3 regions of the Geodermatophilus sp. SYSU D00766 genome follow, and region 1 is predicted to be linked to each of the others. Evidence: riboswitches for the same ligand, from Rfam matches in the RefSeq annotation. Region 1 holds a riboswitch; each other region holds the start of a gene.
The links. A riboswitch is a leader RNA that binds a small molecule or an ion and turns the genes downstream of it on or off. The one in region 1 is predicted to bind cyclic di-AMP.

Region 1 (3,773 bases):
CGCCGGCGACCCGCGCCGTCGCGGCCGATCCCGTGGAGACGGCGGAGGTGCCGGCAGCTCCCGCGCCGGGCGGCGTGGCGGCCCGCCGGCGCACGCGCCTGCTCGTCCTGACCCCGGTGCTGGCGCTGCTGCTGGTGGGCCTGCTCGCGGTCCTCCTGTGGCCGGGCGGCTCGGGCGGCGACCCGGCCCCGGCGCAGGCCGCGGAGACCAGCGCCGGCGCGGGGGGCAGCGCGGCGGCGGCCACCGCGACCGTCCTGACGGCGAGCGACCACGTCGGCCGCCCCGCCGACGAGGTCGCCGCGGACCTCTCCGCGCTCGGGCTCACCGTCGAGCAGCGGACCGAGGAGACGACGGCCGTCGAACCCGGCACGGTCGCCGACCTGGACCCGGTGGGTGTCCCGCTGCAGCGCGGCGACGTCGTGACGCTCGTCGTCGCCACCGCACCCTCGGCGCCGGCCCCGGCGCCCGGTGGCGGCGCGCCGGCCGGGAGCGCGGGCGGGACGGCACCCGAGAGCGCGCTGTCCGGGCCGGCCCCCGCACCGGCGGCCACCGCACCCGCGGAGCCCGCGCCCGCAGAGCCCGCGCCGACGGACACGGCGCCGACCGACAGCGCACCGACGGACACCGCACCGACCGACGCCGCGCCCACGGACGCCGCGCCGACGGACACGGCGCCGACCGGCACGACACCGACCGACACCACGCCGACCGACACCACGCCGACGGACACGGCTCCGACCGGCTCCACGCCGACCGACACCGCGCCCACGGGCACCCCGCCCACCGACCCGACGACCACGGACCCGGAGCCGTCGGACCCGGAGCCGTCGGACCCTGCGCCGACGGACGCGGCCACGTCGGAGCCGTCGGCACCCGCGTCGTCCCCGCCGTCGTCCGCGGGGTCGGCGACGTCGTCGGCACCGGCCGGCGCCCCTCCGGCCCCCGACACCGGCGCGGCCGGCTGAGCGGCGGCGGTTAGGGTCCTCCGCCATGCCGACCAGCTCACCCGGGGACGCGACGGCGGGGACGATCGAGGCGCTGGGCCTGCCCACCCGGGCGGTCACCGCGCTGACCCGCGCCGGCATCACCGACGTCGCCGCGCTCGCCGCCCTCACCCGCCGCGAGCTCGCCGCCGTCCCCGGCCTCGGCGCGGGACTGGTCACCGCGATCCGCCGGGTCGTGCCCGAGCCGCCCACCACCCTGCCCCGCGCCGCGACGCCTGCGCGCGACGACCGGCTCGCGCCGCCGGCCGACGACGACGGCGGCCCCGACTCCCCGGCCATCCCCTCCTTCGCCTCGCTGCGCGACCCGCGCCGCCGCACCGCGCTGGACCTGCTGGTGCCCGAGTCCGGCACCCCCGACGCCGAGGCCTGGAGCGAGCCCGCGCCCGACCCCGGGCCGCCGGCCGGGCGTCCCCCGGCACCGCCGGGGGCCGCCGGCCGCGGTCCAGCCGCCGCGCCCCGCCCGGCCGAGTACGCCGACCTGCTGCGGCTGGGCGCGCGGCTGGCACGCGTCGCGGTCACCGTGCCCGGCCGGGTCGCGCTGTGGTCGGTCCGCACCCAGGTCGACTGGCTGCGCCGGCTGCTCGGCAGCTGAGCCGGGCCGGGCGCGGCGCCGGCGACACGCCGGGCGGGGACGCGACGCTCGTCACGCTCGCCCGGGCCGAGATTGTCACGGAGCGGTAACGGCCACTACCGTGGCCGCCGTCCGACCGGTCGTCGCGTCCCCGTCCGGGGAGTCCGGACGGATGCCGCCGAGTCGCCCTCCGGGGCGAGCCGGGGACCCACCGCACCACTGGGGTGAATCCCGCACGCCGGACGCCGTCCGGCCGCGGGTAGGGCTGCTTCCCGCCCGAACCCGTCAGCTGACCCGGTAGGCGGCCATCGGGAGAAACGGAGAGCCGCCGGATGGCGCGCTTCTGCAGCACGACCGCACCACCCCGCCGGCTCCGCCGCACCCGGGTGCGCTCCCGCATCTGACCGCGCCCGGCCGTCCCCGACGCCGCACCGCGCCCGTCCGGGCCTCCCGGACGGCGTACGCCGGTGCGCCCGCGTCGCGCGCGACGGCCGTGCCGCCTCCTGCCCGCACCCCACCACGGCGCCGCCCCGGCCGCGCCGTGCCTCCCCCTGGAGCACCCCCACCGCATGGACGCCCGCACCACCGGCACGGACGCCGCCACCGCCGAGATCCGCCGTTCGCCCGACACCCCCGACGGCCCCGCGCGCCGCCGCCCGCCCGTCCGCCGGCCCGCCCTGCTGCTGGGCGTGGCGGCCGCCGGCGCACTGCTGGCCAACGTGCTCGTCGCCCCCGACCCGGCCGCCGAGGCGCAGGCCGGGACGTCGGAGACGGTGACCGTCGCCCAGGCGCTGGGCCTGCCCGCGCGCACCGGCCCGGCCGCCGAGGCACCGCCGGTGCAGCCGGAGGACCTGCAGCCGCTGGAGGCCCTCGCGGCCAGCCGCGGCAGCCGCGAGGCCGCCGAGACCGCCGCCGCGCAGGCGCAGGCCGGCGCCGACCAGGCCGTGCTCGACGCCCAGGCCGCCGAGGCCGCGGCGCGGGCCGCCGCGGAGGCGCAGGCGGCGGCGGAGGCCCAGGCGGCCGCCGAGGCGCAGGCCGCCGCCGAGGCGGCGCAGGCGCAGGCCGCCGCGGAGGCCGAGCAGGCCGCCTCGGCCGACCAGGGGTCCGCCGAGGCCGCCCCGGCGGCGGCGTCCTCCTCGTCGTCCTCGGCCACCGGCACCACGGCGTCGCGGGTCGCCCGGATCACCAACACCTCCGGCCCCGTGCGCGCGGTGGTGCAGGCCGCCGCCGACGCCGTGGTCAGCAACGTCCCCGGCGCCGCCTCGATCACCCTCGGCGGCACCCGCGCCAGCGCGACCGACCCCGGTGGGCACCCCTCGGGCCTGGCGCTGGACTACATGGTCATGAGCGACACGGCCCTCGGTGACGCGATCGTGCAGTACCACATCGCGCACTGGGACGAGCTCGGCGTCGACTACCTGATCTACGAGCAGAAGATGCTCTCCTCGCCCGGCGGCTCGTGGTCGCAGATGGAGGACCGGGGCAGCGCCACGGCCAACCACTACGACCACGTGCACGTCAACTACACCGGCTGAGGGATCCCGCCCAGCCACCGCACCGGGTCCTCGAGCACCGCGTCGAGGGCGCGCAGCGCCGCGCCGGTCGCCCCCGCGGCCGGCGTGGTGCCGCCCGCCGCCACCTCCGGCCGGCGCCACCGGGCCGAGAGCACCCGCCGGGCCAGGTGCTCCTCCAGCCGCGGGCGCAGCAGGCCGGTGAGCTCGGCGAGGTGCCCGCCCAGGACGACCGTGGGGATGTCGAGCACGTTGACCACCCCGGCCAGCGCGACGCCGAGCGCCCACGCCGCACTGTCCAGGGCGCGGCGGGCACCGGGGTCGCCGGCCTCGGCCCGGGACCGCAGCTCGGCGGGGCCGGCGTCGGCGGGCACCCCGGCGGCGGCCAGCAGCGCCAGCCGGCCGGCGTAGCGCTCCAGGCACCCCGTCGACCCGCACGGGCAGTCCGGCCCGGCCGGGTCGACGCAGACGTGGCCGATCTCGCCGGCCCAGCCGGAGCTGCCGGTCATCACGCGGCCGGCCAGCACCGCGGCGCCGCCGATGCCGATCTGCCCCGACAGGTAGACGAAGTCGCGGTGCGCCCCCGGGCGGCCCGGCGCGTCCTCCGCCACGCTGCGCGCGGCCAGGTCGGCCTCGTTGCCCAGCACCGGCACCGGCGCGCCGGGGAGGAGGTCGGCGAGCACCTCG
Region 2 (3,773 bases), on a different contig from region 1:
GCTGGCCGCCCGAGACGACGCCGAACCCCCACAGCACCGGCACGGTCAGGACGAACAGCACGGTGTAGTAGCCGACGGCGAAGCGGCCGAGTGCCGCCCCGACGCCGTCCTCGCGGGCCAGGTCGGCCATCACCCGGGCGGCCAGCAGCAGCGGGTAGAGCAGCAGCGGCGTGGCGACGACCAGCGGCAGGGTGAGCAGCCGGCCGCGCCAGCCGGTCAGGTTCTCCCGGCGCTGGCTGAAGCGCAGCAGCGCGCGGCGCAGCCCCTCGCCGTAGAAGGTCAGCGGGACCAGCGCCAGGACGAAGCCCAGCAGGTCGAGGTGGGTGCCGGCCTCGACCAGCCGCTCGACCGCCTCCGGGGCGCCCAGCGGCGTGGGCAGCAGCTCGGTCAGCCGCGCGGTGAGCGCCCGCACCTCCTCCGCCGAGGTCACCAGAGCGGTCAGCCGTACGGCGACCAGCAGCAGCGGCACCACCGCGATGCCCGCGTAGAAGGTCAGGCCGGCGGAGATGAGGGCGAGGTCGCGGCCGCGCAGCAGCCGCTGGGCCCCGCGCAGCAGGGTGTGCACCTCGGCGCGCAGGCGGGCCGCGGTCCACCTGCGTTCCGGAGTCACCCGCTCATGGCACCAGCCCCCGCGGGCGCGCGCCCGTCGGAGTGGCGCCGGTGCGGTGCTCAGTCCTCGGAGCTGTCGTCGGTGGTCGGCGCGTCGTTGCCGGGATTCGGGCCGGTCTCCTGGCAGCTGGCGTCGTTCTCGTTGCTGGCGTTCTCGCCGCTGGCGTCGCAGTTGGTGGGCCCGCGGGAGAAGTCGGTGTTGTCGCCGCAGGCGGTGAGGGAGCCGAGCAGCGCGAGCACGACGAGCGGCCGGGCCAGGCGCATCCGCGTGGAGGAGGACATGCCCTGACTCCTACACGCCCCGGCGGCCGGTCAAACGGGCGGGGTCCCGCGTGTCCGTAGCCGCACCACCACGGAACGTCACCGATGTGATTACACCGCGGTGATTGTCACGGGTCCGTCACGCCCCTTACTCTGTGTGTGTCCAACGGGGCGCTCCGTCACTGACCTGGGTGACACCCCGAGGACGCCGTCGAGCCGGTGCGCCCCTCGGGTGCGCCGGGCCGGGGACCCATCGCAGTCCTGGGGTGCAGCGCGTGTCCGCACGCGCCGGGCGAGTCCACGCCCGAACCCGTCAGCTAACCCGGTAGGCGGCCTGGGAAGAGGAGAACCACCGCGTGGCGTCCCTGCGCACGTCCGTCCCCGGCGCGACCGGCCGCCCGCACCGCCGGCCCGGCCGCCGCGCCGCCCTCGTCCTCGCCGGGGCCCTCGGTCTCGGCGTCGGCGTGGGGGTCGTCCCGTCCGCGGCCCTGGCCGAGGAGCCCACCACGGCGGCCGAGGCCGCGCAGCTGGTGGCCGCCCGCGGGCACGACCTCGAGGTCGTCACCGAGCAGTTCAACGAGGCCCGGGAGGCACTGGCCGCCCAGCAGGCCGCGGCCGAGGCCGCCGCCGCGTCCCTTGCCCAGGCGCAGGCCGAGGTCGACACCGCCCGCCGGCAGGTCGTCGGGATCGCCCGGTCGGCCTACACCGGCAACGGCATGGGCTCGTTCCAGGCCCTCATGACCAGCGAGGACGCCGACGAGTTCGTCAACCGCGTCAGCCTCCTGCAGGGCGTCGCCGGCTACCAGGGCGAGCTGCTCGGCCAGGCCGTCGCGGCCACCGAGACCGCCACCGCCGCGCAGACCGCGGCCGCCGAGGCCGCCGCCGAGGCCCAGCGCCAGTACGACGCCGTGGCCGCCCAGCAGGCCGACCTCGAGGGCCAGATCGCCGCCTACCAGGCCGACTTCTCCCGGCTCAGCGCCGAGGAGCAGCGCGCCGCGCTCGAGGCCGCCGCCGCCGCGCACGCCGCCGGGGACCAGCGGGCCAGCCGCGACGAGGACCGCGAGGAGCCCGCCGCCGAGGAGGCCCCCACCGCGTCCTCCGCGCCGGCCGCGGCCCCGGCCCCGGCCAGCGGCGTCGCCGGCACCGTCGTCGCCACCGCCATGGCCCAGCGCGGCAAGCCCTACGTGTGGGCGGCCGCCGGGCCGGGCTCGTTCGACTGCTCCGGCCTGACGCAGTACGCCTTCCAGGCCGCCGGGATCAGCCTCCCGCACTCCAGCAAGATGCAGTCGCAGATGGGCACGGCGGTGTCGAAGGCCGACCTGCAGCCCGGTGACCTGGTCTTCTTCTACAGCCCGGTCAGCCACGTGGGCATCTACATCGGCAACGGCCAGATGGTCCACGCGCCGACCTCCGGCGACGTCGTCAAGGTGGCCAGCATCGACTCGATGGGCAGCTACTCCGGAGCCCGCCGCATCGGCTGAAGGACCACCCTTCCCCCCACGCCTCGCACGGTCGGCGCGGGACCCTGGAGGGCGGCCGCTCCGGCACGTCACCGGGGTCACAGCGGGACGGGGAGCCGGGGGACCGGCTGCCGCGTTGGTCCCTGCGGAGCTGCCGCCGACGCCTGAGGACCGCGTACCGATGAACCCCCGCACCGTCGCCACCGCCTTCCGCGTCGTCGCCGTCGCCGAGGCGCTGTCCTGGGTGGGCCTGCTCGCCGGCATGTACGTCAAGTACGTGCCGGAGACCTCCGAGGTCGGCGTGCAGGTGTTCGGCCCGGTCCACGGCGCGGTGTTCGTCGCCTACGTCGCCGTCGCGCTGGTCGCGTCCCGGGTGCTGCGCTGGTCGCCGTGGACGACGCTGCTTGCGCTCGCCGCCTCGATCCCGCCGCTGGCCACCGTGGTGTTCGAGCGCTGGGCCGGCCGCACCAGGAGGCTCGCGGCACCCGCGCGGGCCTGACCTACCGTTCCGGGCATGCCCGAGCCCGTGCTGCCCGCCACCGCCCGCACCCTGCTGGCCCGCACCGCCCGCGCCCAGCGCGACGGCCGGGCGCCGAGCCTGGTCGCCGGCGTCGTCCGCGACGGCGGGCTGGCGTGGTCGGCCGGGCGCGGCGACGTCGCCGAGCCGCACACCGACGTCCAGTACCGGCTCGGCTCGATCAGCAAGACGGTCACCGCGGTCGCGGTGCTGCGGCTGCGCGACGAGGGCCGGCTGGGCCTGGACGACCCGCTGGACCGGCACGTCCCCGGCACGCCGCTGGGCGACCGGTCGATCGGGCAGCTGCTGTCGCACCTGGCCGGCGCGTCCGCCGAGAGCCCCGGCGGCTGGTGGGAGCGGGTGCCCGGCGGCTCGCTGGCCGACCTCGCGCTCACCGGCGGCGACGTCGTCCTGGGTGAGGCCCGGCGCTTCCACTACTCCAACCTCGGCTTCGGCCTGCTCGGCGAGCTGGTGGCGCGGCTGCGTGGCCGGCCGTGGGACGACGTCGTCACCGGCGAGGTGCTCGCGCCGCTGGGCATGGCCCGGACGACGCCGCGCCCGTCGGGCCGTGCCGCGCAGGGGTACGCCGTGCACCCGTGGGCCGACGTCGTCCTGCCCGAGCCCGAGCACCACGCCGGGGTCATGGCCGCCGCCGGCCAGCTGTGGGCGTCCCTCGCCGACCTCGCCCGCTTCGCCGCATTCCTGCTCGGCGACACCGGCGACGTGCTCTCCCCGGCCACGCTGGAGGAGATGGCGGTGCCGGCCGGCGTCGACCCCTCCTCACCGGCCTGGTCGGCGTACGGGCTGGGGCTGCAGGTGCTGCGGGTCGACAGCCGCACGCTCACCGGCCACGGCGGCTCGATGCCGGGGTTCCTCGCCGGGGTCTTCGTCGACCGCGAGGAGGGCACCGGCGGGGTGTCGCTCGC
Region 3 (3,773 bases), on a different contig from region 1:
CCGTGCACGACCAGGCCGGGGTGGCCCTCCACCTGCGTCGCGTAGGGCTGGTCGTAGTGGATGCGGTGGGCGTTGTAGGTCAGCGCGCTGAACCGGAAGAGCAGCGCCGCGTCGGGCAGGACCGCCACCCCCGGCCCGTCGGGCAGGCCCGGCGTGCCCGCCCCCGCCGGCGCCGGTGAGGAACCGGCCTCCTGCGACCGGTAGACGACGTCCTGCTCCTCGGTGACCAGCAGCGCGCCGTCCTCGCGGTACTCGCTGCGCACGGTGACCAGCAGCATCTCCCCGCTCCGGCCGGCCTTGACCTCGCAGCGGGCCAGCGACGACGTCCGCTCGACCACCGACCCGACCCGCAGCGGCGCGGTGACCTGCAGCCGCCCGCCGGCGATCATCCGGCGCCGGTGCGCCAGCGGCGGGAGGAAGTGCCCGGAGCGCGGGTGGCCGTCCTCGCCGAGGTCGGCGGTGGCCGGGCGGTCGAGGAAGGTGAACAGGTGCCAGCCCGGCGGCAGCGGGTCGCCGTCGCGCAGCGGGGGAGCGGGCTGGTCCAGCAGCGCGGCGAAGGCGGCCGCCGGCCCGGGCGCGACCACCTCGGTGCCGGTCAGCGGGCCCGGCGCCCAGCCCTCGACGGCGTCGGTCAGGGAGGTCACCGGGTCATCGTGCCGCCTGTGACGCCGCCCGCACCCCGGAATGGCGCGGGCGGTGCGGGTGTCGGAACCGGTGTGGACCTGTTCTCACCCGTGACCCTCGGCGACCTCGAGCTCGCCAACCGCGTGGCCATGGCGCCGCTGACCCGCATGCGCTCGGGCTCCTCCGGCGTGCCCGGCGACCTCGTCGTCGAGCACTACGCCCAGCGCGCCGGGGTCGGCCTGATCGTCACCGAGGGCACCTACCCCAACCACGAGTCCCAGGCCTTCGTCGGCCAGCCCGGCATCGTCACCGACGAGCAGGTGGCCGGCTGGCGGCGCGTCGCCGAGGCGGTCCACGCCCGCGGCGGCCGGGTCGTCATGCAGGTCATGCACGGCGGCCGGGTGACCCACCCCGACACCAACGGCGGCCGCCGCGTCGTGGCCCCCAGTGCCATCGCCATCGACGGGCTGGCCCGCACCTCCACCGGCAAGCACCCCTACCCGGTGCCGCACGCGCTGACCACCGACGAGGTCCGCGACGTCGTGCGCGACTTCGCCCGCGCCGCCGAGCGCGCCGTCGAGGCCGGCCTGGACGGCGTGGAGGTCCACGGCGCCAACGGCTACCTGCTGCACGAGTTCCTGGCGCCGTCGTCCAACGTCCGCGACGACGAGTACGGCGGCTCGCCGGAGAACCGTGCCCGCCTGGTGGCCGAGGTGGTCACCGCCGTCGCCGACGCGATCGGCGCCGGGCGCGTGGGCCTGCGCGTCTCCCCCGAGCACGGCATCCAGGACGCCCGCGAGCCCGACCGCGCCGACGTGCTCGCCACCTACGGCTCGCTGCTCGACCGGCTGCGCCCGCTGGGCCTGGCCTACCTCTCCGTGCTGCACCGCGATCCCGCCGGCGACCTGGTGCAGGAGCTGCGCCGCCGCTCGGGGATGCCGCTCGTGGCCAACAGCGGCTTCGCCTCGGTCACCACCCGCGAGGAGGCGCTGGCGCTCATCGAGGCCGCGCACGCCGACGTCGTCGCCGTGGGCCGGGCGGTCATCGCCAACCCCGACCTGGTCGAGCGCTGGGCGGGGGAGCACCCGGAGAACGAGATCCGGTCGCACCTGTTCTACGCGTCGGGCGCCGAGGGCTACACCGACTACCCGGCGCTGCGCGCCGGCTGAGGTCCCGCAGCGGGCCCCGGGAGCCCCCTCCGGACGTCCGGAGGGGGCTCCCGGCGTCAGCGGATCAGTACCAGCCGGTCGCCTGGGAGTGCGCCCAGGCCGCGCAGGGGCTGCCGTACCGGTTCTCGATGTAGATCAGCCCGGCGTCGATCTGCCGGTACGGGTCCGACGTCTTCGCGATGCCGGTGCCCGCCCACGTCGAGTCGAGGAACTGGGCGATGCCGTACGCGGTGCTGCTGGGGTTCTGCGCGTTCGGGTTCCACCCGCTCTCCCGCTCCCACAGCTGCTCCAGGCAGCCGAACTGGGTGCTGTCCCCGCCGAGCTGGGCGAGGGCGTAGTCCTTGTACGCCTGCTCGCCCGTGGCGGCCGGGGCCGGCGCGGGCGCCGGAGCAGGAGCCGGAGCCGGAGCCGGGGCCGGGGCCGGGGCCGGGGCCTCAGCGGGGGCCGGGGCCTCAGCGGGAGCCGGGGCGGCGGCCGCCTCGGCAGCCGGCGCGTCGCCGCGGTCCCACCGGTCACCGCGCCAGTCGCCGTTCCAGTCGGAGCTGGCGTCGCGGCCACCCCAGTGCGGCTCGTCGGCCTGGGCGATCGCCTGCCCGCCGAAGGCCAGGGCGAGGGTCATCGCCCCCGTGGCGGTCAGCAGGTGCAGGGCGCGGCGCCGCCGCGTCGCGGTGGCAGCGGTGGGCTCGAGGTGGGTGTGTGCGTGCATCGGGTCGTCCTCCTGGAGGGCACGGTCGAGGGCGCCGTCACCGGACGGCGCTGGCTCGGGATGTGGTGCGGCACGGGGCCTGGGACGGGCAGGGATCGGCAGCCGGGCGCGCGGCACCGGCCGGACGGGGAGTCCGGCTGCAGGCGCGTGCGACGGCTGGGTGTGCAGGCTGGTGGCAGGCGGGAGCGCGACGGTCCCGGACCTGCGGGCGCGGGGGCGCAGTGCCCCGGCGCGGTTGTGCTCCGTTCTCCCCTGGCCGCCTACCAGGTCAGCTGACGGGTTCGGGCTGGGAGTGCCCTACCCGCTCCCGGGGTCCGGGAGCGGGACTCACCCCGGTGGTGCAGGTGGGTCCCCGGCTCGCACCCACGTGGGCGCGACTCGGCGGCATCCGGCAGGGGTCCCCCGGACGGGGACGAGACGACCGGCCGGACGCCGAAACGCTAAGGACGTGACCCGTTCGTGACAATCTGAGACCCGGACGGCAGCGCGACAGGCCGACGTCCCGTCCCCTCCGCGCAGGGACGGTCACCCCGTGCGACCACCGTCACACCGGACACCCCGTCACCGGACGCGCCGTCACCGGACGCGCCGCGACCGCCGGGACGACGTGTCCCGGCGGTCGCAGCGTGTCCGGACCGGCGGCGTCAGTCCCCGGGCTGCCAGTCCGGAGCCGTCCAGCGGTGGAAGACCCGGGCCACGGAGTCGCGGGGGGTCTGCCACGTCTCCGGGCGGTAGGGGCTGACGAAGGGGGCGAGGTCGGCCATCACCTTCGCGAAGGCCGGTCGCAGCGACTCGTGGTCCCGCCGCACGGCCGCGGCCCTGACCGGGTCCTGCTCCAGGAGGTGCACGACGACGTCCTCCATGGAGTACAGCCAGCGGCCGGTGATCCCCGTCCCCGCCGACAGCGGACCGGCGTCGGACTCGGCGTACACCCGGGCGATGTCCTCCTCGCTGCCCGGCCGCATCCGCTGGACCATGACGGTCAGCTGACGCTCTCCGGTGACCCCGCCCTCGGGCACCCACGTGTAGAAGTGCCTCGCCACCGAGTGCGACGGGTTCTCCCAGTAGCTGGGGTAGGGCGTCACGTAGGGGGCGATGGCCTCGGCGATCGCCTGGAACGCCGGCAGGCCGCGGCGCTGCCCGGAGACGGCCGGGTCCTCCTTGCGCTCGAGGACGTGCAGGTACAGGTCGTGGTGGGAGAGCATGACCCGGCCGACGACGCCGAGGTCCTGCGGCCGGGTGATCCCGTCGTAGTGGGCGAACACCGAGCCGAC

Region 2: it holds a riboswitch for cyclic di-AMP, as region 1 does, so the genes downstream of both, ACI8AD_RS07610 (C40 family peptidase) here and ACI8AD_RS01120 (hypothetical protein) in region 1, are expected to answer to the same signal.
Region 3: it holds a riboswitch for cyclic di-AMP, as region 1 does, so the genes downstream of both, ACI8AD_RS16085 (aggregation-promoting factor C-terminal-like domain-containing protein) here and ACI8AD_RS01120 (hypothetical protein) in region 1, are expected to answer to the same signal.

What each region holds. Positions count from the first base shown of each region.
Region 1 is NZ_JBJGYI010000001.1:247,789-251,561, reverse strand. It holds gene ACI8AD_RS01130 (serine/threonine protein kinase) at 1-965, shown strand, start outside; gene ACI8AD_RS01125 (DNA-directed RNA polymerase subunit alpha C-terminal domain-containing protein) at 991-1,596, shown strand; cyclic di-AMP (ydaO/yuaA leader) riboswitch at 1,742-1,895, shown strand; gene ACI8AD_RS01120 (hypothetical protein) at 2,145-3,110, shown strand; gene ACI8AD_RS01115 (ROK family transcriptional regulator) at 3,098-3,773, opposite strand, start outside.
Region 2 is NZ_JBJGYI010000006.1:82,933-86,705, forward strand. It holds partial or broken gene ACI8AD_RS07600 (YhjD/YihY/BrkB family envelope integrity protein) at 1-610, opposite strand, end outside; gene ACI8AD_RS07605 (hypothetical protein) at 670-891, opposite strand; cyclic di-AMP (ydaO/yuaA leader) riboswitch at 1,083-1,219, shown strand; gene ACI8AD_RS07610 (C40 family peptidase) at 1,227-2,351, shown strand; gene ACI8AD_RS07615 (DUF3817 domain-containing protein) at 2,512-2,829, shown strand; gene ACI8AD_RS07620 (serine hydrolase domain-containing protein) at 2,845-3,773, shown strand, end outside.
Region 3 is NZ_JBJGYI010000022.1:30,017-33,789, reverse strand. It holds gene ACI8AD_RS16095 (hypothetical protein) at 1-644, opposite strand, end outside; gene ACI8AD_RS16090 (alkene reductase) at 717-1,793, shown strand; gene ACI8AD_RS16085 (aggregation-promoting factor C-terminal-like domain-containing protein) at 1,858-2,499, opposite strand; cyclic di-AMP (ydaO/yuaA leader) riboswitch at 2,742-2,893, opposite strand; gene ACI8AD_RS16080 (TcmI family type II polyketide cyclase) at 3,144-3,773, opposite strand, start outside.